Regions from separate parts of the Vibrio sp. Vb0937 genome, predicted to be linked through region 2. Evidence: predicted binding sites of a transcription regulator. Region 2 holds the regulator's gene; each other region holds the start of a gene.
What was found. The regulator PurR, encoded in region 2, represses purine synthesis genes. The targets are predictions, from matches to a motif close to TNANGNAAACGTTTNCNTNA.
Positions count from the first base shown of each region.

Region 1: the regulator PurR is predicted to act here: its motif matches at 5,121-5,140, upstream of glyA (serine hydroxymethyltransferase).
Region 3: the regulator PurR is predicted to act here: its motif matches at 767-786, upstream of purT (formate-dependent phosphoribosylglycinamide formyltransferase).
Region 4: the regulator PurR is predicted to act here: its motif matches at 4,868-4,887, upstream of purL (phosphoribosylformylglycinamidine synthase).

Region 1 covers NZ_JAWOTK010000008.1:2,291-10,327, reverse strand. Annotated here, with positions in the region: gene treC (alpha,alpha-phosphotrehalase) at 1-1,515, shown strand, start outside; gene R7P67_RS12695 (hypothetical protein) at 1,605-2,504, opposite strand; gene R7P67_RS12690 (transcriptional regulator) at 2,636-4,156, opposite strand; gene R7P67_RS12685 (YitT family protein) at 4,247-4,849, opposite strand; gene glyA (serine hydroxymethyltransferase) at 5,197-6,447, shown strand; gene lipA (lipoyl synthase) at 6,909-7,874, opposite strand; gene lipB (lipoyl(octanoyl) transferase LipB) at 7,871-8,037, opposite strand, start outside.
Region 2 covers NZ_JAWOTK010000003.1:93,926-101,962, reverse strand. Annotated here, with positions in the region: gene mukF (chromosome partition protein MukF) at 1-582, opposite strand, end outside; gene cmoM (tRNA uridine 5-oxyacetic acid(34) methyltransferase CmoM) at 585-1,376, opposite strand; gene elyC (envelope biogenesis factor ElyC) at 1,491-2,276, shown strand; gene torR (two-component system response regulator TorR) at 2,348-3,058, opposite strand; gene torD (molecular chaperone TorD) at 3,325-3,972, shown strand; gene purR (HTH-type transcriptional repressor PurR) at 4,441-5,445, shown strand; cyclic di-GMP riboswitch class I at 5,733-5,822, shown strand; gene R7P67_RS07305 (TfoX/Sxy family DNA transformation protein) at 5,939-6,529, shown strand; gene R7P67_RS07300 (TVP38/TMEM64 family protein) at 6,644-7,330, shown strand; gene R7P67_RS07295 (DUF2007 domain-containing protein) at 7,351-7,671, shown strand; gene R7P67_RS07290 (alpha/beta fold hydrolase) at 7,703-8,037, opposite strand, start outside.
Region 3 covers NZ_JAWOTK010000006.1:172,355-180,391, forward strand. Annotated here, with positions in the region: gene cdd (cytidine deaminase) at 1-708, shown strand, start outside; gene purT (formate-dependent phosphoribosylglycinamide formyltransferase) at 852-2,027, shown strand; gene R7P67_RS11665 (thiopurine S-methyltransferase) at 2,100-2,750, opposite strand; gene R7P67_RS11670 (phosphoribosylglycinamide formyltransferase) at 3,066-3,845, shown strand; gene ihfA (integration host factor subunit alpha) at 3,967-4,263, opposite strand; gene R7P67_RS11680 (AEC family transporter) at 4,798-5,679, shown strand; gene pheT (phenylalanine--tRNA ligase subunit beta) at 5,893-8,037, opposite strand, start outside.
Region 4 covers NZ_JAWOTK010000008.1:56,265-64,301, forward strand. Annotated here, with positions in the region: gene R7P67_RS12910 (hypothetical protein) at 1-138, shown strand, start outside; gene R7P67_RS12915 (DUF3622 domain-containing protein) at 229-537, opposite strand; gene purL (phosphoribosylformylglycinamidine synthase) at 833-4,726, opposite strand; gene mltF (membrane-bound lytic murein transglycosylase MltF) at 5,026-6,603, shown strand; gene tadA (tRNA adenosine(34) deaminase TadA) at 7,192-7,740, opposite strand; gene R7P67_RS12935 (AbgT family transporter) at 7,954-8,037, opposite strand, start outside.

The DNA.
Region 1 (8,037 bases), on a different contig from region 2:
GTTTACCAATCGCCAATGATCGACAACGGTTATGACATCTCCGATTACTACTCGATCAACCCTGAGTTCGGCACGATGCAAGACTTTGATACTTTGCTAGCAGAAGCGCATCAGTTGGGTATTCGTATCATCATGGACATTGTAGTGAACCACACGTCGACAGAACACAAGTGGTTCCAATCCGCACTGGGTGATAAAAACAGCCCATACCGTGATTACTACATCTGGAAAGATCCGGTAGATGGTGCTGAACCAAACAACTGGCAATCAAAGTTTGGTGGCAACGCTTGGGCGCTGGATGAAAAAACAGGCCAGTACTATTTGCACCTTTTTGCTAAAGAGCAAGCGGACTTAAACTGGGAAAACCCAGTAGTGCGTGAAGAAGTGAAAGAAGTCATCAGCTTCTGGGCAGAAAAAGGAGTGGATGGTTTCCGTCTCGACGTTATCAACCTGATTTCCAAGCAGCAAGATTTTCCAAGTGACGATATTGGTGATGGTCGTCGTTTCTACACGGATGGTCCACGTGTGCACGAATACCTTCAAGAGATTAGCGAATCTGTGTTTCAAAAATACGGCAGCGTGACGGTGGGTGAAATGTCTTCCACTACGCTAGAGCACTGCCAGCAATATTCTTCGCTAGACGGCAAAGAGCTATCCATGGTGTTCAACTTCCATCATCTGAAAGTCGATTATCCAAATGGTGAAAAATGGACCAAAGCGCCGTTTGATTTCATTCAGTTAAAACAGATCTTCAATCATTGGCAAACGGGCTTAAATGGCAAAGGGTGGGGGGCGCTGTTCTGGTGTAACCACGACCAGCCACGCGTTGTGAGCCGATTAGGTAACGACGAGCAATACCGTGTTGAATCTGCCAAGATGCTTGCGGCATCAGTGCACATGATGCAAGGCACACCTTATGTTTACCAGGGGGAAGAGATCGGCATGACCAACCCGGATTATACCGAAATCAGCCAATATCGTGATGTTGAAAGTACTAACATGTACGACATTATGGTCAACCGTGATGGTGTATCTCATGACGATATGATGGCGATCTTGGCACAGAAGTCGCGTGATAATTCACGTACACCAATGCAATGGAACAGTGCAAAACACGCGGGCTTTACTGAGGGAACGCCGTGGCTTGAAGTGGCGCAGAATTACTCTGAAATCAATGCTGAAGCTGCGGTTGCCGATTTGAACTCGGTGTTCTACTTTTACAAGCGTCTGATTGAACTGCGTAAACAGGTTCCAGTCATCACCGATGGCCGTTATGAAGATTTACTGCCAGAGCACAAACGTATTTTCGCTTACGCTCGTCAGAACGATAAGCAAACGCTGCTGTGTATCAATAACTACTACGCTGAAGAGGTGGAATGCGTTCTGCCAGAACGTTTTGATATGAGTAAAGCGAAAAACTTGCTATCTAACTATCAAAACTCAGCGAGCGCAGTCGCGTCAAACCATCAAGTGTTACGACCTTACGAAACTCGTATTTTGTTGATAGAAGAATAAACTCGGGTGTCATCACCCCTAAGATTGATATTCGAGATGAAGGCTTTGGTGTGCTCCCCAAAGCCTTCTTTTATTGAGATATCTCTAGCTTATTTTGTTTCAATCGCTGTTAGCTGCACTTTCTCTTCGTTGATTTGTACTTGTTGTACTTTCTGCAGTTCAATTTGTTCTATCAGACCTAAGCTCGGATTAAACCAACGTTCTGCCGAAGTGGCGAACTCCATTGAGTCCATGTCATCACAGTTTAGGTTGTAGATGTTCTCTTCCATCAGGTATGCCGCTTCAATTTTCTTGCCTGAGATCGAGAACGATTTACGCACGCCAGTTTCTCGGATTTGCTGTTGCCAAACCACTTGGCAAGATGCTGTCATAGGAAGGTTTTGTACCCACTCATGCTCTTCAAAACGGTCTAGAAGGTTGTGAACTGCGTAGCCTGTAAGAATGGTTTGCAGAGACATAGTTTCTTCACCGATGTCAATATTCGGGCTTTTCTCTTTTACGTCGTCACCGTTTAGGCGGAAAATCGGACCGCTGTGCATAAGCATGGCAATAAACTGATGACCAATGAAATAAGCGTCAGTGATTTCATGGAGTGCACCATCTGATCCTGCAAAGTAAAGCGTATTGCTCTCTTCGTCGTCGTTGTACTGCTCGTCTGAATAGTAGAACTGTTCGGCGCCGTAGTTCACCAAGTCATTAACCAACTGGACCATTGCCTCGCTGTTTGGGATTTGTGCCAATGCTGCCAATATTTGCTCGCGACCCATCGCTTGGAAGCTCAGTTTCATGTCGCCTTCTGGTTGGCCATCCAAGCTAAATGCGTAGTTTAGCTGTGTGCTTGGCGTGGGAGCGAAGATTGAGTTGTGAATCGAGACGTCGAAACTTTCTTGAGGCACTTTGTTTGGATTCGCACTGCCAGAAGACGAACCTCCGCCACAGCCGTAAAGAGCCAGAGTTGCTGCCGCGATAAGCGTCATTTTGTTTAGCATGGTTTACATTCCTGATTGATAAGGCCGCTTCATGTTGGGCCGTTGCTTGAATGCGAGCATGCTAAGTTCAGCGAGAGAAAAAGGGCAAAAAACAAAAGCTAACAGGGGTTAACGAAAGCTTAATTTTATATTTAGGTCTTTGTTTTATTGGTGGTTATTTCGTTGGCCACATTAGTGCAATACTCGTTAATGAGCGCTTTCCATCGGCTTATGATTTCTTGATCGGTCACACTAACATGCAACGTTTTCCACGGTTGGAGGCAAGTCTCTTTTGATTCAGATTGAGAAAGACGCTCAAACAAGGTTTCGGAAGGTAAAACGCGCAGCAGCGCCACCAGTGATTCCATGTAGTTGAGACGGAACTGTTCAAGTTTGTTCTGCTTGTGAGCAATGTGAGACACAAAGGTATAAATCAGTGCGTTTTGGATACGTGAGTCGCCATCTGGTGTCGTTAACAGAGCTTTTGCCCTGTCTAAGTTACCTAATTTGAAATGCAATAGACCTAACCAGAGGCTCAGCTCATCTGGCAAAACATCAAACGACGATTGTACTTGAGTTAAATACGCTTCCAGCTTTTGATGTTCGTGCTCGTATAAGGCTAGATGTCTTGCCGTTGTGATAGCCGCAAACTCATCAGATTGTCGGAGAGGTTGGCTAGAAAAGGCATTCTCGAATAACATTTTTTTGTGAATATCCGAAAGCTGCCACGTACTTGCCGAAGGTGCAGGCAGATTGAAGTATTGCGCGACATCCGAATGCATTTGGAAAATATCCGATTGTAAGTCAGATAAACGCAGTGTGTACTCATTGCGAAACGCCAACTTGCCCGTCGCAGGATAAATAAGGTTCATCTGCGCTTTCAAGATGCCCTGTTTTGTGCCGTCTTTTAACTCGATATTGAGCTCGTAGTCGCTGGTCTGCATGTTTCGTGCGCCAGGGAAATATGGCGTATGACCGATAGGATCAAGAAAGTAACTAGGAGCATCTTGGTTGGCGATGTCGGTGTATGGATATTCAACCTGTTGTTGCAGCAAGATGGCTTTGACCAGTATGCGGTATTTTCGCGCCTGAGAGCCGATTGAATCGACACGGTTGAGTAGTAGCTCGACTTTGGGAATCAGTAGTTGATGACGTGTTTGCTGTGTTGAGATTTCTTGGCGTTGCCATAACAAGCTTGCGAGTGTCATGCTACATACCGCAAGTATGGCACATAAGCTGTAAGCAAAAATCAGCTTGAAGCTCTTATTACTCGCCACCTGGGTTGAGATAACGCGCCGATGGTTTTTCGCTGGTGGCACTAAACGAATATTGGCAGGGTTAAGAAAGTAGCCTTTGCGGGGGTAAGTGACTAAAAGCTTAGCGGCATCGTATTCGGGTAAGTACTGCTGTAGCAGTGCACGTAAGGTGCTAATGCGGTTCGTGAGCACATTCTTAGAGATGAACTTGCTCTGCCAAATGGTTTCAATAATGGTGTCAGCAGAGAGTGGGTGGCCAACGCTTGTTAACAGCAGTTCTAATAATTCAATGGTGCGAGGTTCAAGATCAATCGCGATAGCATCTTGATGAAGGTTCTGTGTCTTCGGGTTATAGATCAGCTCTCCAATCGCAATACAACTGTGAGTCTGTTTAGCTTGTTGCAGAAAGTCGCGCATACCGTACCGATCTATTTGGAAATCGCGAAGTATTATATAGCGATTGGAGCGCGAAATCTTATAAATCGCGCTTCAATCATTATCAAAAATTTATGAACCGTAGGTCACGGAATAGCGGTGCGGTTTGTGGTTCATCGCTAACACGACATTGAGTGCAAACGCCCCCAAAATTGAAAGGCCAATCACTTCTGGTGTGACAAAGAAGAATGAAGCAAACAGGATACATGCATCGATTGCCATTTGGCTTTTGCCAACTGAAATGCCAAATTTGTCTTGGATAAACAAACACAGCACGTTAAAGCCACCCAAGCTGGAGCGATGTCGGAATAGGATCAGCATACCGAGCCCCATTAAAAGTCCGCCTGCGACGGCGCAATAAACTTCATTTACCGATTCGAGCGAGATTAGCAAATAAAGATGATCGGCAAAGATAGAAACCAACGCACCAGAAATGGCACTATTAATGGCGAAATGACGGCCGAAGCGTTTCCATGCTAGTAAGTAAAAAGGACTGTTTGTTAAAAAGTACAGCACACCAAAGGTAAAAGGTGTAAATTGGCTAATAAGCAGAGCCAATCCAGTCGTGCCTCCCGTTAGAAGGTTCGCGGATTGGAGAAAGAAAACGCCTTGAGCTACTAAAAAGGTACCCGTGAGAATCGCTATCCAGTCTTCTTTTAATGAGTGTTTTTCCATCAATGTTGCAGTCATTAGTGATAAATAAGGCGTGCATAGTAGTAAAAAGATGATCTTTTCGGTAGCTAGAGGGTAAAATTTACGGTAAACCTATGTAATTGCTGTTTTACAGGGTGTAAAGCACAAATTTGACAGGCAATAGATTGTCGTTATGCGATTGCAATGCTGGCATGATAAACATTGCTTGTCATCATGAAAAAACTGCATGAGAAAAATTGTAAATTTCTCTTTATGACCTAAATCAAATTATGTAGAATGCGCGCCATTAGGGTGACGAAAACGTTTGCGTCGGGTCATTCAACAGTTTTTTTGCAACTTTCAGTACTAATCTGAGTCAGGAGATACAGATGCTTAAGCGTGATATGAACATCGCAGATTACGATGCGGAACTGTTCGCAGCTATCCAGGAAGAAACTCTTCGCCAGGAAGAACACATTGAACTTATCGCTTCTGAAAACTACACAAGCCCACGTGTAATGGAAGCGCAAGGTTCTCAGCTAACGAACAAATACGCTGAAGGCTACCCAGGTAAGCGTTACTACGGCGGTTGTGAGTACGTAGATAAAGCTGAAGCACTAGCAATTGAGCGTGCATGCCAACTATTTGGTTGTGAGTACGCTAACGTACAGCCTCACTCAGGTTCTCAAGCAAACAGCGCAGTTTACATGGCGCTTCTTAACCCTGGCGATACAGTTTTAGGCATGAGCCTAGCGCACGGTGGTCACCTAACTCACGGTTCACCAGTAAACTTCTCGGGTAAGCACTACAACGTTATCCCTTACGGTATCGATGAAGCTGGTCAAATCAACTACGACGAGATGGAACAGCTAGCACTTGAACACAAACCTAAGATGATCATCGGTGGTTTCTCTGCTTACTCGCAAATCGTTGATTGGAAACGCATGCGTGAAATCGCTGACAAAGCAGGTGCTTACTTATTTGTTGATATGGCGCACGTAGCTGGTCTTATCGCCGCCGGTGAATACCCAACACCAGTACCGCATGCTCACGTGGTAACAACAACGACGCACAAAACACTAGCAGGTCCTCGCGGTGGTCTTATCTTGTCAAATGCTGGCGAAGATATGTACAAGAAATTGAACTCAGCAGTGTTCCCTGGTGGTCAAGGTGGCCCTCTAATGCACGTTATCGCTGGTAAAGCAGTAGCGTTCAAAGAAGCGATGGAGCCAGAGTTCAAAGCTTATCAAGCTCGCGTAGTGAAAAACGCAAAAGCAATGGTTGGTCAGTTCCAAGAGCGTGGCTACAAAATCGTATCTAACGGTACAGAAAACCACTTGTTCCTTGTTGACCTAATCGACAAAGATATCACTGGTAAAGACGCAGACGCGGCACTAGGTGCAGCAAACATCACTGTAAACAAGAACTCAGTACCAAATGACCCACGCAGCCCATTCGTAACGTCTGGTATCCGTGTAGGTACGCCAGCGATCACTCGCCGTGGCTTCACTGAAGAAGATGCAAAAGAGCTAGCAAACTGGATGTGTGACGTTCTAGATAACATCGGCAACGAAGAAGTTATCGAAGCGACTAAACAGAAAGTGCTCGAAATTTGTAAGCGTCTACCGGTTTACGCCTAACTATTCTTCATAGAATGAGTCAATTTCGGTGTCGAACATACTCACTTGCTCGCGCAAACTCCGTGTGTTCTCCTAGAACTCGACTCATCTATTTTGAACATTGATATACTAAAGGTCCTCAATTGAGGGCCTTTTTGTTTGTCTGGCGTTTGGAATGAGATATAGCGAAGAGTGTGTGATAAGGAGATGGCTACCAACACTGTCCCTTTCAATATATCCAAACCGCGTCATTCCGACGAGCCTAGGCGAGAGCAGGAATCTTGTTGAGGCACACTCTTTTACTCAGCGTTTCCCAAAAAATCATCAGTACGTTGGAAACTGATTCTCAATCACGCTCGTTCCTCGCTGTTCAGAATGACGGAGGTAGAATGGCTTTTTATCATCATTTGACAGATACAAAAAAGGTTGGCACTGAGCCAACCTTTTCTCTTCAAAACAAGCTTTTCAAAACAAGCGAGAGCTTATTTAATCTCGATACCTTGAGCTTGCATATCGGCATGGTAAGAAGAGCGAACAAATGGACCACACGCTGCGTGCGTGAAGCCAAGCTCTAGTGCAACTTCTTTTAGCTCGTCAAACTCTGATGGCGGAACGTAACGTTCTACTGGCAAGTGGTGACGGCTTGGCGCTAAGTACTGACCTAGAGTCAGCATCGTTACGCCGTGTGCGCGTAGATCTTTCAGTACTTCGATGATTTCTTCTTTGGTTTCACCAAGACCCATCATCAAACCAGATTTGGTCGGTACATTTGGATGCTGCTCTTTGAACTTCTTAAGAAGCTCCAGCGACCACTTGTAGTTTGCACCTGGGCGAGCTTTACGGTAAAGACGTGGCGCTGTTTCTAGGTTGTGGTTGAAGACATCTGGCGGGTTATCTTTCATTAGATCAAGCGCTACGTCCATACGACCACGGAAGTCAGGAACCAGAGTTTCAATCTTAATATGCGGGTTCAACGCACGGATCTCGCGGTTACAGTCGGCAAAGTGCTGTGCACCACCATCACGCAGATCGTCACGGTCTACAGAAGTGATTACTACGTATTTCAGCTTCATATCGGCGATGGTTTTCGCCAGTTTTTGAGGCTCTTCTGCTTCCGGTGGCAATGGGCGGCCATGAGCAACGTCACAGAAAGGACAACGACGAGTACAAATAGCACCTAGGATCATGAAGGTAGCTGTACCGTGGTTAAAACATTCCGCTAGGTTAGGGCAAGATGCTTCTTCACATACGGAGTGAAGTTTATTCTTGCGCATCGCCGCCTTGATGTCTTGAATTCGTTGGCTGTCGGCTGGTAGCTTGATCTTCATCCAATCAGGCTTACGTAGCACTTCTTTCTGCTCTGTAGGCATGTTCTTTACGGGAATCAATGCCATTTTATCGGCGTCACGATATTTAACGCCTTTTTCCATCTGGATTGGTTTGCTCATGCTTTATTACCTTGAGAAGGTGCTTCTGTGCTGAATTCTACTTGCTCATAATCGAGCAAAGTAACGAGTTCTTCTATTAATTGTTTTTCTACGGCTTCTACATTGTCTGGGCCGCCAAATTGGCTGACCTGAACCATTTCCATACCTTCATAACCACAAGGGT
Region 2 (8,037 bases):
AATCTGTTGTTTCACTGACTGTTGCTGCTCATCCATAACACGTTGGTTGAGGTCAATTTGATCGAAAATTTCGCCTACAGAATATTTTAAAACACCGTATACGTTTTTCTTCCAGTGACCCGGTGTGCCACCTTTTTGTGCTGCCTCAATCGCTTTCGCCATTTCATCCGCTACCATGGATAGCTGGATAGATAGACGCAGTTTTGAGAACTCACGATGACGCACGTAGTAGTCGGTTATTCCTATCGCTAATGGCGACAAGCGGTAAATGCTCGCTCCGTCAGTAATTTCACTGACAAAACGGCTCATAAGACGCTGCTTAACCATCTCGTTGATCGCATTGTTCGCACGAAAAGCGGAGGCTTCGCCAGTCTCATCAAATAGTCGAGTGACGATGGCAAATGCATCATGCAGTTCACCTTCACCCAGTTCTTCATCGAACCTTTCATTACTCAGTACGGCAATGGCTATCAAAAATGCCAATCGCTCTGTGGTCAGGTTCAACGAGAAATCGTGCTGCTTAACCCAGCCAACCAGCTCATCGATTGGTTGCTCTGCAGCATTGAGAGTCATCTCACTCATTGTTATTCCTGTTTATCGTTCTTTTTAGCCCACACATGAATGTAGCGGCCTAATGAGAGGTATGGCTCTTGTCGACAAAGTTGTTTTTCTAGCGCCAACACATCTTCAAACTCGTAATCACCCATGTATTCCATATTGCCTATGTAATCACTAAATGAGCGAATACCAGATTTGCCACAAATATTAAAACCTGAATTTTCTATCCACTGGTAGACTTCTTCAGGTTTTAAGCCTTTTTGCGGCTGTAGTTTAAATCTTTTTCGGTGAGGCATGCCGTCTAATATATGAGGAATGTTGCCACAAACCACGTTTTTATAGACTAAACCGTGGTGGTTGTAGAACATGACTGATGCGATGCCTCCCGGTTTTACTTGTTCTAGAACTGTTTCAAGTGCGGCCTTAGGATCAACCAGCCACTCCATCACAGCGTGGAACATAACCAGATCGACCTGTACATCCATATGTTCACCGATGGATTGGACAGGCGAATGAATCAGGCGATACTGCTCAAGCAAACCGTTTTTTTCAATATCCTGCTTAGCCAACTGCAGCATTTCCGAAGATAGATCACATAAAGCGATTCGATGTCCGAGCTTAGCAAGCTTTTGCGACATTTGTGCCAAACCACCACCAGCGTCTAACACTTCTAGGGGTTGCTGGTCAGCATCTAATTCACTTAGAATCTGTAGAAAATCTTCCCACACAATGATTTGGCGGATCTCCCCTTTATCGGAGCCGTAAATATTTTTTGCAAATTTGTGGGCGATATCGTCGAAATTGCGGTCTTCTGTCACTTCTGCTGAGTTATCATAACGGATTGTGCCGCTATTCTGGCACAAGGAAAGCAGGAATAAAGAGGGATACCCTCATTTTTATTATCAATTGATGTTTTTTCGGACTATTTATGTATGTTTGAGCTGAAAAAAGTAGTGTCAGCCATGCTTATGCCCCTTCCGGCATTGCTGCTGATAGGCTTGTTGGGTCTTGCTCTCATTAGTTTTACTACAAAACGTAAAACTGGCTGCTTCGTTGTTCTATTCTCTTTTGTTGGCATTTTTCTTGTTGCCTTCCAACCTGTTTCAACCAAGCTTCTTATGCCGTTAGAGCGAGAGCATAAAGCCTTTTTGCCAGTTTCTGGCACCATCGACTACGTGATGGTTTTAGGGAATGGTCATGTTATCGATGACGAGATTCCACCCACCTCGCAGTTAAGCCGTGCAGCATTAATGCGCTTAACTGAGGGCATTCGTATTTTAAGAATGTATCCAGGCGCGAAATTAATCTTATCCGGCTATGCTGGCGGATCTGAAATTAGCCACGCGCGAATGATGGCGAACGTTGCCCTTGCGTTGGGAGTCGCGAAATCCGATATCATTTTATTAGAAGATGCGAAAGATACGTGGGAAGAGGCGCGTCAAGCGGCTGCATTCGTTCAACAAAAGGAGATTGTGTTAGTCACTTCTGCGAGTCACATGAGCCGTGCATTGTATGAGTTCAACGCAGCAGGCATTAAACCAATCCCAGCCCCGACCAACTTCTTAGCTATTAGCGAGATAAGTCAACCTTGGGATAAATACTCACCTAAAGCGCGTTACTTAGAACAAACAGAGCTTTATTGGCATGAGTACTTGGGCAGTATTTGGCAAAGGTTGCGTGATACTGTCGGGCAAACACCAATGGTTGAAGCAAACTAGTATTATCTTGAAGCCACAAAAAAGGAGAGCCGAAGCTCTCCTTTTCTTTTTACGATTGAGTTATGTTCAAACTAGTCACCAGCAAACATATAGCCTTCGCCGTGCACCGTTACAAAAATCTGTGGGTTCTTAGGATCGAACTCCATTTTTGCGCGCATACGTCGAATAAGAACATCAATGGTGCGGTCATTCGGCGCATCCACTCGATGGCTGATCATGTTCAAAATACGCTCACGACTTAACACCTGGTTAGGGTAAGACGATAATGCCACCAAAAGTTCATACTCTGCTTTAGTTAGTTTTACTGGCTCACCGTTGCGGCTAAGTGCGCGACGTTGAATGTCGAATGTCCACTCCCCAAAGCGCACAATGTGCTCTTCACTGGTTTCATTCGCTTTCGAGCTGCCACTGCGCGCTGCTGAAATACGCCACAGCAAGTTTTTAACGCGAACTAACAGCTCTCTCAGTTCAAAAGGTTTTGTCACATAATCGTCAGCACCCATTTCTAGGCCTACGATTTTATCAATGCTATCCGTGCGTCCTGTTACTAATATGATACCAATATCCGATTGGCTACGTAACTCACGAGTAAGCATCAGGCCGTCTTCACCAGGCAGGTTAATATCCAGCATGATCAGGTCTACATCGCCCGCTTGCAAAACTTCACGCATTTCCGCGCCACTCTCTGCTTCGCTGACTTGGTAGCCCTCATTTTGGAAATATCCCGCAAGCTTACTACGAGTTACAACATCATCTTCTACGACTAATACGTGATAGCTCATTTACACCACTTTTCTGTCTTCTTATTATCCAAGACGTATTCTATTCATAACTAGTAACATTTCTAGTCATAGATACATTAAAACGCAAGATTTAGCGTTTTTATTGATTCAAAACAAGCTTACCCATTGCTATTAATAAACGGTCATTTTTGACCATAAAACATAACAATTATAGTTACTGCTATTCATTTTAATTGATTACACTTAGGGGATATCCCTAATTGACTTTGTGATGCATGACTTGAAGCATCATTCAGGAGCCCAAAATGCAAGAAGTGAAAGCTTTTAATGAAAAACGCGCTGAAATTTACTGGTGGTTTTCGAGCTTGTTCGCAAAAGAACTAACAGAGAAAGAATTGGAAGCCTATCACAGTGTTGAAATTCGCAGTTTTCTCGCAGGTTTAGGTGAAAATGAGTCGCTAAAACCAGCCGTTGATAGCCTAGTTGATGCATTGAATCGGTTACAAGATCGTGAAGATGCACAACTAGAGCTTGCAGCTGACTTTTGTGAACTGTTTTTGAAGACAGAAAAATACGGCGCTCTTCCTTACGCATCCATGTACATTGGTGAATCAGGTTTACTGAATGACAAGCCAGCTGAGGAAATGGAAAAGTTGATGGCTGAATTTGGCGTTCAAGTAGACGAAAACCTAAAGGAACCTGCGGATCACTTAGCCGTTGAGCTCGACTTTCTCGGGAACATGATTATCCGCTCAAACGAGCTTGAACAAGAAAAACACATGGAAGAAGCCTTCGTTAAACAAAACGACTTTATCCAGCAACAATTGATGTCTTGGTTACCTCAGTTTTCAGACAAATGTAAAAAATTCGACGAATTTGGATTTTACTCGAGTGTCGCGAAACTATTAGTTGCATTTTGTAAACTAGACAGCGCCTACCTTCTTGGTGAATAATTGCCGCCTATTTTTAGGGAGCCTGCCTATCGGGCTTCCTGTATGCCTGAAAGTGACCAATTGTAAGTAACTTGGGTATAATATTCGTTTGCCTTAACTTAGCGCAAAGACGCTTGGTTATTTAGCAGTCAAAATGTGACTTCAAATACACAAATCTCTTGCTGAAAACATTGCTAGTCAGTCCACATAGGGCTAAAATGTGAGCGCAAACGATTAAATATGATTTATATGTAAACCGCTGAAATATAGCGGTTTTTGTGTTTTCTTAACAGGTTGATGGCAATTTCTCATCAGATAGAAAAAAGATAAAATTCATCGACCGATGCTGCTACGTACCCTTTTGTCGCACTTGGATCAACCGCTGCCGAGACACTTAGCGCCAATTTTATATTGCTAGGTGTGAAACCATTAGAGCATCAGGTACATCCAATACGACATATTTCAGTAGCTCGATACAGGACACCATTTATGGCCACGATAAAAGACGTTGCTCGCTTAGCCGGCGTTTCCACTACGACAGTTTCGCACGTTATCAATAAAACGCGTTTCGTTGCAGAAGCAACGCAAGAAAAAGTAATGAAAGCCGTTGACGAGCTGAATTACGCGCCAAGTGCCGTTGCACGCAGCCTAAAATGCAACTCAACTCGTACGATTGGCATGTTAGTAACTCAATCAACTAACCTATTTTTCTCAGAAGTGATTGATGGCGTTGAGAGCTACTGTTACCGCCAAGGCTATACTCTGATTTTATGTAACACAGGCGGGATTTACGAAAAACAACGCGATTACATTCGTATGCTGGCTGAAAAGCGCGTTGATGGCATCCTAGTGATGTGTTCTGACTTAACCGAAGAACTAAAAGAGATGCTTGACCGTCATGCGGACATTCCTAAAGTGGTCATGGATTGGGGCCCAGAGAGCTCGCAAGCAGACAAAATCATGGATAACTCAGAAGAAGGTGGCTACATTGCGACCAAACATCTGATTGACAATGGTCATACGGATATCGCTTGTCTAAGCGGTCATTTTGAAAAGCTTGCTTGCCAAGAGCGCATTGCAGGTTTCCGTCGCGCAATGAGCGAAGCGAACCTAGCTGTAAATGAAGACTGGATCCTTGAAGGTAACTTTGAATGTGATACGGCCGTATTAGTTGCAGATAAAATTACCGCAATGGACAAGCGCCCGACGGCGGTATTCTGTTTTAACGACACAATGGCTCTAGGCCTAATGAGCCGCTTGCAACAAAACGGGATCAAAATTCCTGAAGATATTTCAGTGATCGGCTACGACAACATAGAGCTTGCGGAATACTTCTCTCCACCGCTAACGACTATCCACCAACCTAAACGTCGTGTTGGTAAAAATGCATTCGAAATTCTACTTGAGCGTATCAAAGATAAAGAACACGAAAAACGAATTTTCGAAATGCAACCTGAGCTTGTAATTCGAAATACTGTGAAAAAAATGAACTAAATTTCACTGTATTTAACCGTGTTAAATAAGCGCTCTACAGGGGCGCTTATTTTTTTGGAAAAATTAAGCATTCTCTAATACTTCACACCACTCTAATAACAATTGACTAACGTTAACTCCCTGTTTTATATAAATGTAATATATATTAAGAACTCCTTTTCAAAGGCCAATTTGCACCTTTCCATATGCAAAATAGAGCATTCAATCTATCATTTTTATTGAACCGAAATCACACTTTTAACGCTAAACCGTGATGTTAATTCAATATAAGAAGTATGCTCATTGTGTCACGCACAGGGCAAACCATTCGAAAGAGTGGGACGCAAAGCCTCCGGCCTGAACCATATTACGATATGGAAGGTAGCGGGGTTACCGATGGCAAGTGTGTAAGCAATGACTTTACTCTGTAATGACATTGTTTTTACGCATGTTTGCTACTCTCTCGGACCTGACTTTTGGTGGCGTAATATTAATTACACCGAGATAACAAAACATGGATAAACCGATACTCAAAGACTCTATGAAGCTATTTGAGGCACTTGGTAATATCAAGTCGCGCTCAATGTTTGGTGGCTTCGGACTATTCGCTGATGAAACAATGTTTGCACTAGTGGTAAACAATCAGCTTCATATCAGAGCAGACCAAAAAACTTCATCTGACTTCGAGAAACAAGGGCTAAAGCCTTACGTTTATAAAAAACGTGGCTTTCCAGTCGTTACAAAGTACTACGCTATTTCCAGCGATTTATGGGAATCAAGCGAACGCTTAATCGAAGTAGCGAATCAATCATTGAAAAAGGCAAAGCTTGAGAAAGAACAGCAAGCAAGTACAAAGCCTAACCGTTTGAAAGATTTGCCTAACTTACGACTGGCTACCGAGCGCATGCTAAAAAAAGCCGGCATCGAATCCGTAGAGAAGCTTGAAGAGGAAGGTGCGCTTAACGCCTATAAAGCGATAAGAGATACGCACTCTGCAACCGTCAACATTGAGTTGCTATGGGCACTAGAAGGTGCTATCAACGGCACTCATTGGAGTGTGGTACCTCAAGCTCGCCGAGATGAGTTGATGAACGGCCTCCAATAAAAGTCGGCCTAAAAACTATCTTGTAAAACCGCAGTCTAATCTGCGGTTTTTTTGTGAAATTTTTTCGGTTTTCCTACTGTCTTATTACATATATCCCAAATTGGAATCAAAATTATGAATAAGAAACTGATATTAGGTCTCATCCTACTAGCGGCTATCGTCTTTTTAGGTATTAACTTTGGCCAGTATTTAACCTTAGAGAATGCAAAAGCCCAACAAGAAGCACTAACTACATACATCGATCAGAATTTTGTATTCTCGGCTGCGATTTACTTTTTTACCTACATTGCAATTACCGCTTTTTCTATCCCAGGAGCGGCAGTAGTCACCTTACTTGGTGCAGCCTTATTTGGTTTTTGGACAAGCTTGCTACTGGTTTCTTTCGCTAGCACTATGGGGGCAACACTGGCCTTCTTGAGCAGCCGATACTTATTGCGTGACTGGGTACAAAACAAATTCGGAAATAAACTCAACGCAATTAATCAAGGTGTCGAAAAAGACGGAGCTTTTTATCTATTTTCCTTGCGTCTAATCCCTGTATTCCCTTTCTTTCTAATCAACTTACTGATGGGCTTAACACCGATGTCTGTAGGTCGATTTTATCTCACTAGCCAAATAGGTATGCTGCCAGGCACAGCCGTATATCTGAATGCAGGTACTCAATTAGCAACAATTGAAAGCCTATCGGGCATTGTTTCACCCGCAGTATTAGCGTCTTTTGCGCTATTGGGACTATTTCCAATCATCACTAAATGGGTTATGAATAAAGTAAGGCCGACACCAAGTCAGCAAAACTCGTAATTGGTGAAGTGGGTATTTTGATGAAAATATTTATCGCTAAAAACCCAGCAGAAGCACACATTGTATGTGAGCTGCTTAAAGTGGAACAAATTTACTGTGAAGTTCGCGGAGAAGGTATTTTCGGCTTAAAAGGAGAACTGCCGTTTGGTGATGATACCGATCCTTATGTGTGGCTTTTTGACACGGCACAAAAGATGAAAGCTGAAGAAATAGTAAAAGCATATCGAAAACAATCCGATAGGCATGAGTATCAAGATTGGCAATGCCCAAAATGTCATGAAATAAACGAAGGGCAATTTGGTGCATGTTGGCAATGTGGATATCAACTAGGAGAGCTATAGCGGCTCTCCTATTCAGTGGATGCACTCAGTTTTAAGCACATACAGCTTGCTGTTTAATAAACTCGATGGAGTGTTGATTGAAGTCTTCTGGACGCTCTACATTGCATACATGACCACAATTCGGGATTTCTCGTAGAATGCTGAGCTTATGTGCTGCAACCATTTCTTTGACAGGTTTAATAAACATGTAATCCCTGTCGCCCATTAAGTAAAGAGTCGGAATGGGTAACTCTCGATCTTTAAAATATTTCATTAACGGATTTACATCAGCGGCAAGAATAAACCAACGTTTAAATTCTTTTTGGCAAAGCTTCTTGGCTTCGCGAATAAAAAGGTGGCGAGATTCTCGTTGGCTTCTTTGAGGCA
Region 3 (8,037 bases), on a different contig from region 2:
GCAGCGTACTCCTATGCTCCCCTTTCTGACTTTTATGTCGGCGCTATCGTTCGTGGTCTTTCAGGTCGCCTTTACTTCGGTGCCAACATGGAATTCTTTGGTGTACAGTTGGGTCAAACGGTTCACGCAGAGCAGTCTGCGATTAGCCATGCTTGGATGAAAGGCGAACGTGGTGTTAAGGATATCACTATCAACTTCAGCCCATGTGGTCACTGCCGCCAGTTCATGAATGAGTTATCTACCGCAAACGAGCTTAAAATCCAGCTCCCAGAACGCGAAGAAAAGTCACTTCATGAATACCTGCCTGAAGCCTTTGGACCAAATGATCTCGGTATCGAGTCCGGCTTAATGGCAGAAGTTAAACACCAATTCTCATGTGATGATGAAGACGCACTCATCCAAACTGCAGTTGAAGCGATGAACATGAGCCACTCTCCATACACCAACAACTTGAGTGGTTTAGCATTAGAGATGACTAGCGGTCGTGTATTCCAAGGCGCTTATGCAGAAAATGCAGCGTTTAATCCTAGCTTGCCACCGCTACAAGTTGCGCTAATCCAAGTTTTACTTGCGGGTGAAACCTTTGACAGCATCAAAGCCGCTGCATTGGTAGAGAACTCAGAAGGTAAGATCAGTCATTTAGCCGATACGCAATCAACGTTGGAAGCGTTGAATCCAGATATTCCGCTTAGTTTTGTCAACGTATAAACGACAAATTCAACAAAAAGCTCTACAACATGTAGAGCTTTTTTATTACCTAAAAACCAAAAGCAAACGTTTGCTTTGTCATAAAACTTCAGTATGATCTCCTGCAATTTCTGTCTCATCACTCTATTTTGTAAGGGAACACTATGTTTGGCACTGCAACTAGCGCAAATGCTACCCGTGTATTACTTTTAGGCTCTGGCGAACTCGGTAAAGAAGTCGCCATTGAATGCCAGAGACTTGGTTTAGAAGTGATTGCTTGTGATCGCTATGCCAATGCTCCAGCGATGCAAGTCGCTCACCGTAGTTATGTTATCGACATGTTAGATGGGAACGCCTTAGAAGAAGTTATTACGAAGGAACAACCTACTTACGTCGTACCAGAAATTGAAGCCATCGCAACCGGCAAACTGGTAGAGCTTGAAGAGAAAGGACTGAATGTTGTTCCAACCGCTAAGGCAACCAGGCTAACAATGAATCGTGAAGGTATCCGACGTTTGGCAGCAGAAGAACTGGAATTGACGACTTCACCTTATCGTTTTGCAGATAACTTTGAAGACTTCAAAGCCGCGGTTGAGCATGTGGGTATTCCGTGCGTGGTGAAGCCTGTGATGAGCTCTTCAGGTAAAGGGCAAAGTGTTATCAAGACCGAAGACGACGTTACAAAAGCATGGGATTACGCTCAGGAAGGCGGGCGTACGGGTGCAGGTCGCGTTATCGTGGAAGGTTTTATCGACTTCGATTACGAAATCACTTTATTGACCATCAGAGCCGTTGACGGTGTGCATTTCTGTGCTCCAATTGGTCATCGTCAGGAAGATGGCGACTACCGCGAATCATGGCAACCGCAAACTATGTCAGAAAACGCAGTAAAAGCAGCTGAATACACGGCTGAGAAAGTGGTAAACGCGCTCGGTGGCTACGGCATCTTTGGTGTAGAGCTATTTGTTAAAGGCGATAAAGTCATTTTCAATGAGGTCTCTCCTCGCCCTCACGATACGGGCATGGTTACAATGATTTCACAGGAAATGTCTGAGTTTGCTCTCCACGTGCGCGCGTTTACCGGAATGCCAATTAATAATATTGTGCAATATGGCCCATCTGCGTCTGCTGTTATTCTTGGACAAGGAACTTCCACAAACATTCGCTTTGAAAACCTAAGCAAAGCTTTAGCTCAACCTCAAACACAAGTTCGTCTATTCGGTAAGCCAGAAATCGATGGCCGCCGCCGTTTAGGTGTTGTCCTTACGCGACGAAAAACCACCGAAGAAGCCGTTCAAGATGCTGTTGAAAGTGCTTCAAAAGTGAATATCATTTATTAAATACGAACCACTCATACAAAAATAGCGCAGCTCAAATTGCTGCGCTATTTCGTGTTCCAAACCGAAGAGAGCCTATTCACTCTCGATTAAGTACACTTCTTCAGAGAAGCGACTTAAGCCTTTTTTCGCAATTTTAGGATGATTCTCGTCAGCTTCATCTACGTTCAAACAAGTAACTTTGTAACCTGAAAATAACTGCTCTATCTCTTCGTCCGGCACGCTAAATGGAGGCCCCGCCATCTCTTCTTGAGGATAGTTGAGTGTAACAAGCAAAATACGACCGCCTGGGTTCAGCAGTTGCTTGAGACGCCCTACATACTCCTCTCGCATATCTTGCGGTAAAGCAACCAACGCGGCGCGATCATAAATGATATCGGCTTGAGATACTGGTGCAGTGAAAAAGTCCCCAGTATAAATAGAGAGCTCATCAAATTGATAAAGCTCGTGCATGCCATTAAGAGGCGTTACCGTTGGCGTGTAAAAATGTTCAGCAAAAAAGGCACGCACAGCAATATGGCTTAGCTCAACACCTTCAACCGAATCATGCTTCATCGCTAGCCAAATCAAGTCTTCTGACTTTCCACATAAAGGAACTAACACTTTATCTTCACGCTTTGGATTAGTGTGTTTCCAATATACTGGTAATAGCGGGTTTACATCTTCCAAGTGAAATCCGATCTGATTGCTGGCCCATTTGTTATGCCAAAATTCTTGGTCTCTCATTTTACTTTCTACTTGTCGGCTGTTTTCATTTTGAGAGGTAAGACTAACGTTTTTTTTCAATTTGTCTATGCCGTTCATCTTTGGTTAATACTGCGGTGATAGGATGTAATCGGTCTCATAGGAGACGCGCCTTTATCTGATAATCAGAATAAAGAAAAGAGAAATGGTGATCTAACGCACGATTCTACTTCAAGATAAAACTGAAACCTTGGAATCTTTCGTAATGGCCCCATTTATAAGTTAGTACCTGATTTGCCGAACTTAGCGACCTTTATGTTCCCTATTTTCTAAGTACAAGCAAGTTAAGGAGAGTGAATGAGCTTATTTCTTCGTACTACAGCATTGATGCTTTTGGTACTTAGCCGTGCACCGGCATTTGCCGCACTTCCAATTACCCCTGCGCCTAGTGGCGAACAAAATCGTTCAACCAGCCAAAACGAAGTTTGTTCGAAACTTTTTAAACACAGCCTTAGCGGTTTATATGGCATTCAGTCAATCGACACCACACCAACTCAGCCATATTCTGACTTCGACATCCTTTACAGCAAAGCTCACCAAGCACAATTTGAACTTGAAACTATCTGTAAGAGTACCGCACTTCTTAATGACGCTCAGCCATACTTCGCAGGCGTGAAATCCAAACAACGAGCAGAAGAAAAGATAGCTTTAGAGTTAGATGGGAAAGTTGAACGTATTACTGACCTAGCACGTGCAACGATTGTAGCTGAAGACGTCGCGAGCTTAGTCTCCATTTATGAAACGTTAGAGCGTGAAACAACGATTGTGAAAGTAAAAAATCGATTCAAAAAACCTGGCCCTTCAGGATATAGAGACTTGAACTTGCTCGTTCGTTTACCAAAAACAAACCTAGTAGCCGAAGTTCAACTGCACTTGAAAGCAATCGCAGATGTAAAAAGCGGTCCCGAACACGACCTATACGAAAAAATCCAGAAACTAGAACGTCAAGCGATGTTGGAAAAACGTGAGCTAAGCGAAATAGAGCTTGCCTCTATTCGCAACATGCGTACACAGTCTAAGAACTTGTACCAACAAGCATGGCAACCATACTTAACAACGCATCTAGAAGCGGCGTAACCGATATCATTAAGCGTCTCTCATAAACAGAAAAACCACCGCATTGCGGTGGTTTTCATTTGTATGCACACGAATTTTACGCAAAAAAAGACCACGCCTTAGCGTGATCCATTTATTCGGCTTACTGTACTTTCTTCAGGTTTTCTACACGAGCTTTTAACTTCTGACCCGGGCGAAAAGTCACTACACGTCGAGCAGTAATTGGAATATCTTCACCAGTTTTCGGGTTACGACCAGGTCGTTCATTCTTGTCACGAAGATCAAAGTTACCAAAACCTGACAGTTTTACCTGTTCGCCACTTTCCAGTGCCTTACGAATCTCTTCAAAGAACACTTCCACCGTTTCCTTGGCGTCCCGCTTACTAAATCCTAATTTATCAAACAGGTTTTCTGCCAGTTCGGCTTTTGTGAGCGCCATAAAACTTTCCTCAAAGCTATGTTAAACAATGCTACGTTAGTGTAGCGCCAGAGCAGTTTTACCCTACCAATTCAACAACATATCGGGGTTACATCAGGAAGTGTATGACAAGCTTATGATTTTCGCCAACTTTTTTCTTGGCGAACAAAAGGAATAGCACTACGTAAATTATTGTTAAACGCCAGAAATTTGATATTTTTGTTTTTGTTTCATCTTTATCAGGAAAAACATCCAGATTATAAAACTAAAAGTAGTTTAAATATCAACATTAAACACTATTTAATAAAAATATCAGATATTGGTTATTTAACAGACACTTGACATAGAACTTGTCGTAAATTCAGTGATTTGTATGTAACTCGATACGTAACAATTAGATTAAAAGGTATGACCACCTGTACTTTGCAACTGTGCTTTGAAAGCTTGATTAAACCCACGCTTCTCGCTGTTTAACGATGACGCCATATATAAAGATTGATAATGTGGAAGTTCGTGTATTTCCTCATTGGCTTCTTACACTGCTTCTAGGCGACCATGATTAATCAAATCATAAATATTCTTTTCCCTGTTTTTGCTCTTGTCGGAGTTGGCTATTTGGTCGGTCGTTACATCAAGCCTGACTTTCGCCCAATAAACCGCATTAATATTGAGGTGTTTACGCCAGCACTGGTATTTTCGTCACTCGTTAGCATGCCGCTCGATTCAAATCAGGGGCCGCTTCTTTTGGCGGCAATTGTTGCGGTTTTAATTCCCGCACTACTCATGATCCCGGTATGTCGATGGACGTCACTCTCGTTTAAAACCTGGGCGCCACCACATATGTTTCGGAATAGCGGAAATCTAGCTATTCCTTTGTTTACCTATACGTTTGGAGAAATTGCGCTGTCGTCAGCAGTGCTTTTATTTGTCGTGTCAGCATGCTTGCATATCAGCTTAGGCGTAATGCTGCTTAGTCATGGCAACCCTTTTAAGCAAATAGTCAAGATGCCAATCTTTTTAGCAGCGTCGTTGGCTCTGTTTCTCAACGTGTCAAATGTGGGTGCATGGGCGCCTTTATACGAAGCCACTGCTCTACTTGGGCAAGCGGCCGTACCCGTGATGCTTTTATCTCTGGGGGCACAAATGTGTCATTTACGGTTGGACGGTTTAAAGATTGGTGTGTTGTGTACCGTGCAGTCACTGGCAACTGGTGCTGTCGCTTTTGCACTTATTTATTGGTTAATTCCCCTTCCAACGATGCAATTGCAAATGATGGTGCTCTTCACAATGCTGCCGCCAGCCGTCATGAATTACCTATTTGCGGAAAGGCTGAATATAGAACCCATGAAAGTGGCGTCAATGGTACTATTTGGCAACTTTTTCAGCATTCTTACGCTGCCTCTTCTGCTTAGCTATACCCTCTCACTCGCTGCCTAACCGCCAACAAGCTATCGTTAGCGTGTATTAGCTGAAAAACAATACGTTCCTAATCTCGGGTAAGGGCCATCCCTAGTTTGGTCTAGTATTTTAAAGTAATGAGGGATGGTGCGAGCAGTAAGGAACTTGAACAACGATAAGGTAATCCTAAAAATAAAAAACCCTGCCAAACTGGCAGGGTTTTCATTTCTTAAGAAGATACGTTACGCGAGATTAGTCACGCAGAGACGCACCAAACTTCTCAGAAACGTGAGCAACGATAGCGTCAACCGCACCAGCGATATCTGCATCTTCAAGCGTACGCTCAAGTGACTGTAGAGTCAGAGCGATTGCTAGGCTCTTCTTACCATCTTCAACGCCTTTACCTACGTAAACGTCGAACAGTTTCGCATCTTTAAGGAACTCGCCACCTTGCTCTAGACAAGCGTTAACGATGTCACCAGATGCAACAGCTTCATCCACTACTACCGCGATATCACGACGGTTTGAAGGGAATTTAGAAAGTGCTACCGCTTCTGGGATCACTTTGCTGTTGATTGCAGACCATTCGATTTCGAATACGATAGTACGACCGTTTAGACCGAACTTACGCTCAAGCTCAGGGTGAACGGTACCGATCACGCCTACTTCTTTGCCGTCTACGATGATTGCCGCAGATTGACCTGGGTGAAGAGCTGGATTAGCTTTTTTGCTTTCAGGTGACAGTGCAGCGAAAGAGTACGCTTTTTCGTTTGCAGATAGCTCTAGAATCGCTTCTAGATCGCCTTTAAGATCGAAGAAATCAACGGTGTTAGTTTCAATATCCCAGTGCTCTTCACCGCGAGTACCAGCAATAACACCTGCAAGCATCGGCTCTTGGCGCATGCCGTTTTCTGCAGTTTCACATGGGATGAAACGTAGGCCGTATTCGAATAGACGAACGCGTGGCTGTTGACGCTTCTGGTTGTGAACAACCGTGTTCAGCAGACCTTGGATAAGACCAAGACGCATTGCTGACATGTCTGCAGAAATTGGGTTTGGAAGCACTAGAGGCTCAACACCAGGTACAACTAGCTTTTGTTGCTCAGGCTCAACGAAGCTGTATGTAATTGCTTCGTGGTAACCGCGGTCAACAAGAAGATCACGAACGCGTTTCAGTGGAAGATCCGCTTCAACGTGGTTGTGCATCTTAAGTGCTGCTGCTGGGTGTTGGTTAGGAATGTTGTCGTAACCGTAGATACGGCCAACTTCTTCAATCAGGTCTTGCTCGATAGCGATATCGAAACGCCATGTTGGCGCAACTGCCATCCAACCTTCTTCTGAAGCTTCAACAGTCAAACCTAGACGCTCTAGGATTTCTACTACGTCGCTATCTGCAATGTGGTGACCTAGCAGGTTGTCTAGCTTAGTACGACGTAGAGCAACTTTGTTTGGCTTAGGTAGGTCTGCTTCAGACTCTACTGCAACAACAGGTGCTACTTCACCACCACAGATCTCAACTAGAAGCTGAGTTGCACGCTCCATTGCGCTTACTTGCAGTGCGTAATCTACACCACGCTCGAAACGCATTGAAGAATCAGTGTGCAGACCGTAGCTACGTGCGCGACCACGAATATGGTCAGGTGCAAAGAATGCACACTCTAGTAGAACGTCTTTAGTCTCAGTTGTTACACCAGACTCTTCACCACCAAAGATACCTGCGATTGCAAGTGCTTTGTTGTGGTCAGCAACTACTAGTGTATCTGCGTTTAGTTCTGCTTCGTTGCCGTCAAGAAGCGTTAGCTTCTCACCTTGCTCTGCCATACGAACTACGATGCCACCTTCGATCTTCGCTAGATCGAATGCGTGCATTGGTTGGCCTTGCTCTAGAAGAACGTAGTTAGTGATATCTACCACAGGGTCGATAGAGCGAATACCACAACGACGCAGTTTCTCTTGCATCCATAGTGGCGTTTCAGCTTGAACGTTTACGTTCTTAACTACACGACCTAGGTAACGTGGACACGCAGCTGGCGCTTTCACTTCGATAGACACTTTATCGTCGATTGAAGGGGCAACTGCTTCTACTAATGGCTCTGTCACGTCAGCACGGTTTAGTACGCCAACTTCACGAGCTAGACCACGAATGCTGAAACAGTCAGCGCGGTTTGCTGTTAGGTCTACGTCTACTGTTACGTCGTCTAGACCTAGGAATTCACGGAAATCAGTACCGATTACTGCGTCTTCTGCTAGTTCCATGATGCCGTCTGACTCAACGTCGATACCTAGTTCAGTGAACGAACAAAGCATGCCGTGAGATGGCTGGCCACGTAGTTTCGCTTTTTTGATTTTGAAATCACCTGGAAGAACAGCACCAACTGTTGCGACTGCTACTTTCAG
Region 4 (8,037 bases), on a different contig from region 2:
CCGGAAAGACATTCTGCAAAGGTCAAATCGACACATCGCACTTATGCTAATAACCCTCACCTTCTTCCTGGCAATAAACAATTTGCAGCCCCTGAAGACGGCACGTTTAGCTTGTCCGTATCGTCGGATTGTTTTTAGCCGATATAAATAAAAAATGCCCTGAGACAAAACTCAGGGCATTTTCACTATTTGTTTGATGGGTAACGTCACCATCTCACCGATTTAAACTTATTCTTCGTCAGTGTCTACTTCGGTTTCACGTGCTTTGCGGGCTTCTTCTTTACGAACTTTTGCCGCTAGTTGTTCTGCTTCACGCTCTTGACGTTGCGCTGCTTTACGCTCGTTACGAACCACTTGGTTTTGGATAAATCCAGCCAGTTCTTGTTCAGCCCAAGCTTGTGCTTTCTCTTCGCTGTCAAAGCCTGTTTCACGCTTTGATACTACAGTCTTACGAGATGTCACTTGGCGAGTGATTTCTGCGCTCCAGCCGTTACGTTTTTCAGTGACGCGGATAGCAAATTTTGGATTCTTAGACATTTCTTTCATTTCCTAAGGGATTTAGGGATCAATCAGGGATTCGGTCAACTTGATAACTCCATCTAAGCTGAGCTGTTTAACACCATCCCTTGGTAAGCGCGGTATTAGAGCATAAAAGTAATCTAAACGCTGCAAGTTTTTTACGCTAGATAATAGATGACAAAGAAGAGGCAGAACAAAGCAACGTTTCGCCAAGTCACTAGAAAGAGCGACGAAGAAAAAAGAGTGATAAGAAAAAAGAAAGCGCTGGTCTCTCAACCAACGCTTTACTTAAGCTAGATTAACCTTTGGTTAATTAACCGATATTCTTACGGGCATTTTGGAACATACGCATCCAAGCGCCATTTTCACCCCAACCTTCCGGAGCCCAAGAATTTGCAACTGTGCGGAATACGCGCTCTGGGTGAGGCATCATGATAGTTACGCGACCGTCTGCTGTTGTTAAACCGGTAATCGCATTTGGCGAACCATTCGGGTTGTTCGGGTATTGTTGTGTTGGGTTACCGAGGTTATCCACGTAACGAACCGCAACCGTACCTGATGCTTCAATCGCTGCTAGGTGCTCTGCATCACGTACTTCTACACGCCCTTCACCGTGGGAAACCGCGATTGGCATGCGCGAACCAGCCATTCCGTCGAAGAATACAGAATCAGATTTCTGAACTTCAACTAGACTAAAGCGCGCTTCAAAACGCTCAGATTCGTTGCGCACAAAACGTGGCCACAAGTCTGCACCTGGGATCAGCTCTTTCAGGTTTGATAGCATCTGACAACCGTTACATACACCTAAAGAGAACGTCTCTTCACGGTTGAAGAAGGCTTGGAACTGTTCACGAGCTTGTGCGTTAAACAGGATAGACTTAGCCCAACCTTCACCCGCACCTAGTACGTCGCCGTAAGAGAAGCCACCACAAGCTACTAGGCCATGGTATTCATCCAGTACCGCTTGGCCTGTTAGGATATCGCTCATATGGATGTCGGTTGCTTCAAAACCAGCTCTGTCAAACGCTGCTGCCATTTCGACGTGGGAGTTAACGCCCTGCTCACGTAGAATTGCCATCTTAGGTTTAGCACCTTTCGCAATGTACGGTGCTGCAACGTCTTCATTTACGTCGAAGCTGAGCTTAACGTTTAGACCTGGGTCAGAGTTGTCTTTCTTAGCTTCGTGCTCTTGGTCTGCACACGCTGGGTTATCACGTAGACTTTGCATCTTATGCGTTGTTTCAGCCCAGATAACGCGTAGTTCGGTACGTGAACGTTCAAGCACAACTGCATCACCAGAAGTGATAACAAAGTCGTCTGAAGCTTCAACAGAACCAATCACATGTGAGCATGCCTCTAAGCCGTTTGCCGCCAGAGTAGATAGAACTGAATCTAGATCATCATTCTTAACTTGAACAACCGCACCTAGCTCTTCGTTAAATAGAACGGCTAGCGCATCATCACCCAGCTCTGCGATGTTCGCTTTTACGCCACAGTGACCCGCGAACGCCATCTCAGCCAGTGTAACAAAAAGACCGCCGTCGCCTTTATCGTGGTAAGCCACTAGCTTGTCATCACGTACTAACGCTTGCATTGCATCAAAGAAGCCTTTTAGCTGCTCTGCATTATCTACGTCAGCAGGTTTGTCACCCAGCTGTTTGTATACTTGTGCCAATGCTGTCGCACCTAAGCGGTTTTTGCCGTTACCCAAGTCAACAAGAACTAGAGAAGTCTTTCCTTTGTCAGTGCGTAGTTGTGGAGTCACGGTCTTACGTACGTCTTCCACACGACCAAATGCCGTGATAACTAACGACAGTGGAGAAGTGACTTCTTTGCTCTCGCCGTTTTCTTCCCACTTGGTTTTCATCGACATGGAGTCTTTACCAACTGGGATAGTCAAACCTAACGCAGGACACAATTCTTCACCAACCGCTTTCACTGCTTCGTAAAGACCCGCATCTTCACCTGGGTGACCCGCTGGAGACATCCAGTTCGCAGACAGTTTAATGTGTTTAATATCACCGATGTCTGTTGCCGCAATGTTCGTTAGTGACTCACCAACGGCTAGGCGAGCCGATGCTCCAAAGTCTAGTAATGCCACTGGCGTGCGCTCACCCATCGACATTGCTTCGCCATGGTAAGTGTCGTAGCTTGCCGCTGTTACTGCACAGTTTGCTACTGGTACCTGCCAAGGACCAACCATTTGATCACGAGCAACCAGACCCGTTACTGTTCGGTCACCGATAGTAATTAGGAATGTTTTTTCTGCAACAGCAGGAAGACGAAGTACGCGATCCACCGCTTCATTAAGCTCAATACCATCACGAACAATGGCAGGGCTTTCCACTTTTAGTGTGGTTGCGTCACGGTGCATCTTCGGTGGCTTACCAAGCAGGATATCCATCGGCATATCGATCGGCGTATTGTCAAAGTGAGAATCTTCTAGCGTTAGATGACGCTCTTCTGTTGCTACACCCACCACTGCATACGGTGCGCGTTCACGCTTACAGATTGCGTCGAATGCTTCCATGTTTTCTGGCGCTACCGCTAGAACGTAACGTTCCTGTGATTCGTTACACCAGATTTCCAGTGGGCTCATGCCTGGCTCATCGTTTGGTACATCGCGTAATTGGAACTTACCGCCACGCTCACCGTCGTCGACAAGTTCAGGCAATGCGTTAGAGATACCGCCTGCACCCACATCGTGGATAAATGCGATTGGGTTGTCGTCGCCTAACTGCCAACAACGGTCGATCACTTCCTGACAGCGACGTTCCATCTCTGGGTTTTCACGCTGTACTGAAGCAAAGTCCAGATCTTCTGCTGACTGACCAGATGCCATTGAGGACGCCGCGCCACCACCAAGACCGATGTTCATTGCCGGACCACCAAGTACGATGAGGCTCGCACCCACTGGAATCTCTTTCTTCTGTACGTGTTCATCGCGGATGTTACCCATACCACCAGCAATCATGATTGGTTTGTGGTAACCACGAATTTCTTCACCCGCATGAGAAGTGACTTTTTCTTCGTAAGTACGGAAGTAACCCAATAGATTTGGACGACCAAATTCGTTGTTGAATGCCGCGCCGCCAAGAGGACCTTCAAGCATGATGTCTAACGCATTCACAATACGACCCGGCTTGCCGAAGTCGGTTTCCCATGGCTGTTCAAAACCAGGAATACGTAAGTTAGAGGTTGTAAAACCAACCAGACCCGCTTTTGGCTTACCGCCGATACCCGTCGCGCCTTCGTCACGAATTTCACCGCCTGAGCCAGTCGATGCGCCCGGCCACGGAGAGATTGCCGTTGGGTGGTTGTGCGTTTCTACCTTCATCAAGATGTGCGTATCTTCATGGTGGTACGTGTATTGACGAGATTTAGGGTCAGGGAAGAAACGCCCCGCTTTAGAACCTGTCATAACGGCTGCGTTGTCTTTGTATGCAGACAGCACATAGTCAGGTGTCGTTTCAAAAGTGTTTTTGATCATTTTGAACAAAGACTTAGGTTGATCTACCCCGTCGATAGTCCAATCTGCGTTAAAAATTTTGTGGCGACAATGCTCTGAGTTCGCCTGAGCAAACATCATCAATTCAATGTCGTTTGGGTTACGCCCAAGCTTAGTAAAGTTCTCTACCAAGTAATCAATTTCATCTTCTGCGAGTGCCAAGCCAAGGGAAACGTTTGCCTCTTCAAGCGCAAGACGACCGCCAGCTAAGATATCAACATGTGCGACAGGCTTAGGCTCTGCAACAGTAAATAATGCTGATGCGGCTTCAAATTCTGTGAATACTGTTTCCATCATACGGTCGTGAATTAACGCTTTAACAGCGTCAGCTTGAGCTTCTGATAGAACAACTGAAGATTCGACATAATAAGCCGTACCACGCTCTAGACGTTTCACTTTATCCAGACCACAGTTAACAGCGATATCGGTAGATTTAGAAGACCAAGGCGAGATAGTGCCAGGACGAGGCGTGACAAGAAGTAGAAGACCTTCAGGCTCATGCTCTTCGATGGTTGGGCCGTAAGTTAGTAACTTTTCAAGTTTTTCTAACTCTTGGTCATCAAGGTCTGACTTTAGATCGGCAAAGTGCATAAACTCGGCATAAATGCCAGTTACAGGCAGATCTTGTTCACGACAAAGTTCCAGTAGTTTATTAACACGAAACTCAGAAAGAGCTGGGGAGCCACGCAAAATTCTCATGTGCTTAGGTCTCTTATGCAATTGATTAAGGTGATATTGGAATAAATTCAGACACTTAAAATAAGCCCTGTCGAACCTATGCCGATTCCACCTCGTCATTGCGAGCGCATTATATAGTAATTGTTTTTGTGATGTAACACCAAAAGCAACCGTTTGCGTCATTTTTTTTGTCAAATTTGAATTACAACTAAAATGTCGATAAAACACACAATGTCACGTTATAAGTGTGTGATTCACTTTGCCCCATGAGCTCGCTTTGATATAAAGGCAAATAGAAATTTTCCAAGATGTACCTATTAATGCAAATAAGTCACTTCAACCGGCTCAAGCGCAGTGCTCTAATTTTAGTTTCTGTTCTTTTGCTCTCAGCTTGCCAGATTGAGTCGGAGCCCAAAAGTGAATTTGAAAAAATTCAAGAACGTGGTGTGCTTCGTGTTGGCACGCTAAACAATCAGCTTTCCTACTACATAGGTCCCGATGGTCCCGCAGGGTTGGATTACGAATTGGCGCGTCAGTTTGCGGAACAGCTCGGCGTCAAACTCGAGATTAAACCAGCCTTTCGCCAGGCTGAGCTTTTTCCTGCTCTTAAGAAAGGAGATATCGATATCATCGCTACGGGTTTAAATCAAACGTCACAAGCAGTCAAACGATTTAGACCAGGCCCGGCCTATTATTATGTAAGCCAACAAGTGGTATATAAAAAAGGGCAACTTCGACCACGAGATATCGAACAACTCATTGAATACCAAGCCTCGAAAGACGACGAGTCCGACGAAGATACAAATGCAGGCGCTCAAACATTAAAGATCGTTGAACAATCGCAATATGTTCCGACCCTAACAGCGTTAAAGAAGCAGTATCCAGAACTTCAGTTTGAAATTGTTGGTGATGCTGACACGAGAGACTTACTCAAATACGTATCGACGGGTGAGTTACGTTTTACTGTGACTGATTCGGTAGAACTTTCCCTAGCTCAACGCCTTTACCCCGATCTTGCGCTCGCGTTTGAACTTACAGAAGATCAACCAGTGTCTTGGTTTACTCGACGTTCTGAAGACGAAAGCTTGTATGCGATGCTGATAGAGTTTTTCGGTAACATCAAACAATCAGGAGAACTGTCCACTCTCGAAGAAAAGTACATTGGTCATATTGAAGCATTTGACTACGTTGATACTCGCGCATTCATTCGAGCTCTGGATGACAAATTGCCTAAATGGGCACCTTTATTCCAAAAATACAGCGAAGAGTTCGACTGGCGATTAATTGCAGCATTGGCTTATCAAGAGTCACACTGGAAACCAACAGCAAAATCGCCAACGGGTGTTAGGGGGATGATGATGCTTACTCTGCCAACAGCGAAAAGCGTCGGGGTAACAAACCGTTTAGACCCTGAGCAATCTGTTCGTGGTGGTGTCGAGTACTTACGTCGTATTGTAAGTCGCGTGCCTGATAGCATTAACGAGCATGAAAAAATATGGTTTGCGTTAGCTTCATACAATATTGGTTACGGCCACATGATGGACGCACGACGACTCACCAAAGCACAAGGTGGCGATCCGAACGCTTGGGCCGATGTAAAAGATAGGCTGCCTTTACTGCGTCAGAAGCGCTATTACAGCCAAACTCGCTATGGGTACGCCAGAGGCGATGAAGCGCGTAATTACGTAGAAAATATTCGACGTTACTACCAATCCATCATTGGTCATGTCAGCCAACAGCCAGCGATTGATGAGAATAGCGATGACTTACAAGTGATTCCGCCGCTCAACCCCGACATTTTGATATCGGGCGCAGTAGAGACCGTCGTAGAACAAGTCTCTGGCGCTTCTGACGTCACGGTTGAAGAAGACACCGAACAAGAAAGCATTGAAGAATAAACCCGCGGTAAACTAAAAAATGACGAGCCTATGAAGCTCGTCATTTTTGTTGAGTCCTAACGAAAACTTATCTAGACTCCAATATTCTGAGTGACACCAACCACACTCAACCATTCCTTTGGTTGGTCGCCTTTTCTTCATCGTTAGTAAAACTGATTGCTTTGTAACAGATTACTTTACAACCACATGGTTTAGCTCACTTGATGAAGCGGCGCTTTCGGCTACACTCTGCCGAAATAACGTCACTCCTATTATTAAGCATCGTATTGAAATTGTTTGCTGGCTCTGTGCAATGCAGAAGTCAAATGAAGAACGTTTAAACCATACAATGTTTAGTGCGATTATCGAGCCTATTGCCAAGCATCGATGAGCCGCACTTTACTGGTATAAGTCTTGTCTGCAGGAGGTTTTGAATATGAGAAGACGTAGAGTGCAGTCAAAGCGTTTAAATAACACAGTAGCTGCTATCCGACGTAAACGTAAACTGACATGTATGAAAAAGAAAGTAAGTTCACGTAATCGTGTTTTTGTACATTTAGTCAATCACTAGTGCGTCCAAGCAAACATCTACCACGTTGTAGGTGTTTGCTAGCTCTCACTACTCCTACTACCTTGTTCGCTCTCTCCATTTTCTAATGCTTTTTGTGCTTGCTTCTTCGCTTTAATTTCCTTTCGGCGGCGCTTAAAAAACGCTTGTAGCTGAGTACGGCACTCATCTTCTAGCAGCCCCTTTTCAACTAAGGCGTAATGGTAAGCGGCTTGGCTTTCAAACAAATTAAGCACTGTTCCTGCTGCTCCAGCTTTTAAATCTGGCGCTCCAAAAACAACCCGCTTAACGCGGCTATGCAATAAGGCTCCGGCACACATTGGGCATGGCTCAAGTGTTACATATAACGTCGTATCCAGAAGGCGGTAATTTTCTAGCTTTTGGCCTGCTTTACGCAGCGTTTGGATCTCAGCATGTGCGGTAGCGTCATTAGTACCAATAGAGCGATTCCACCCCTCAGCGATAATTTCACCATCTTTGACAAGCACTGCGCCAACAGGTACTTCCCCCTCAGCTTCTGCTTGCTCAGCAAGCTCCATCGCTCTGCGCATAAACAATTCATCTTGAGGGGAAAACGGATGGTTAGACAAAGGAGGCTCCAAAGAAACAAAAAACGATTGAAGTCAGGAATTTTATCACCAACTTCGGTTTCACTACAGCAACACATCACGGGACAAAGTCTGCAACCCCAAAAAACCTAGTTACAAGACCTATCGATGTTTGTTGTGCGAGAACAAAAAAGCGCCGATCGAAGACCTGCGCTTTTCGGCTGCCAATTAGTGGCTTTCACACCCTACACGTTTTTACATTGTGTAAGTGTAAGGAGCTTGAATGCCTAGCGGGATACCTACCATCCAATAAGCAACTAGGAAGATAGACCAACCGAT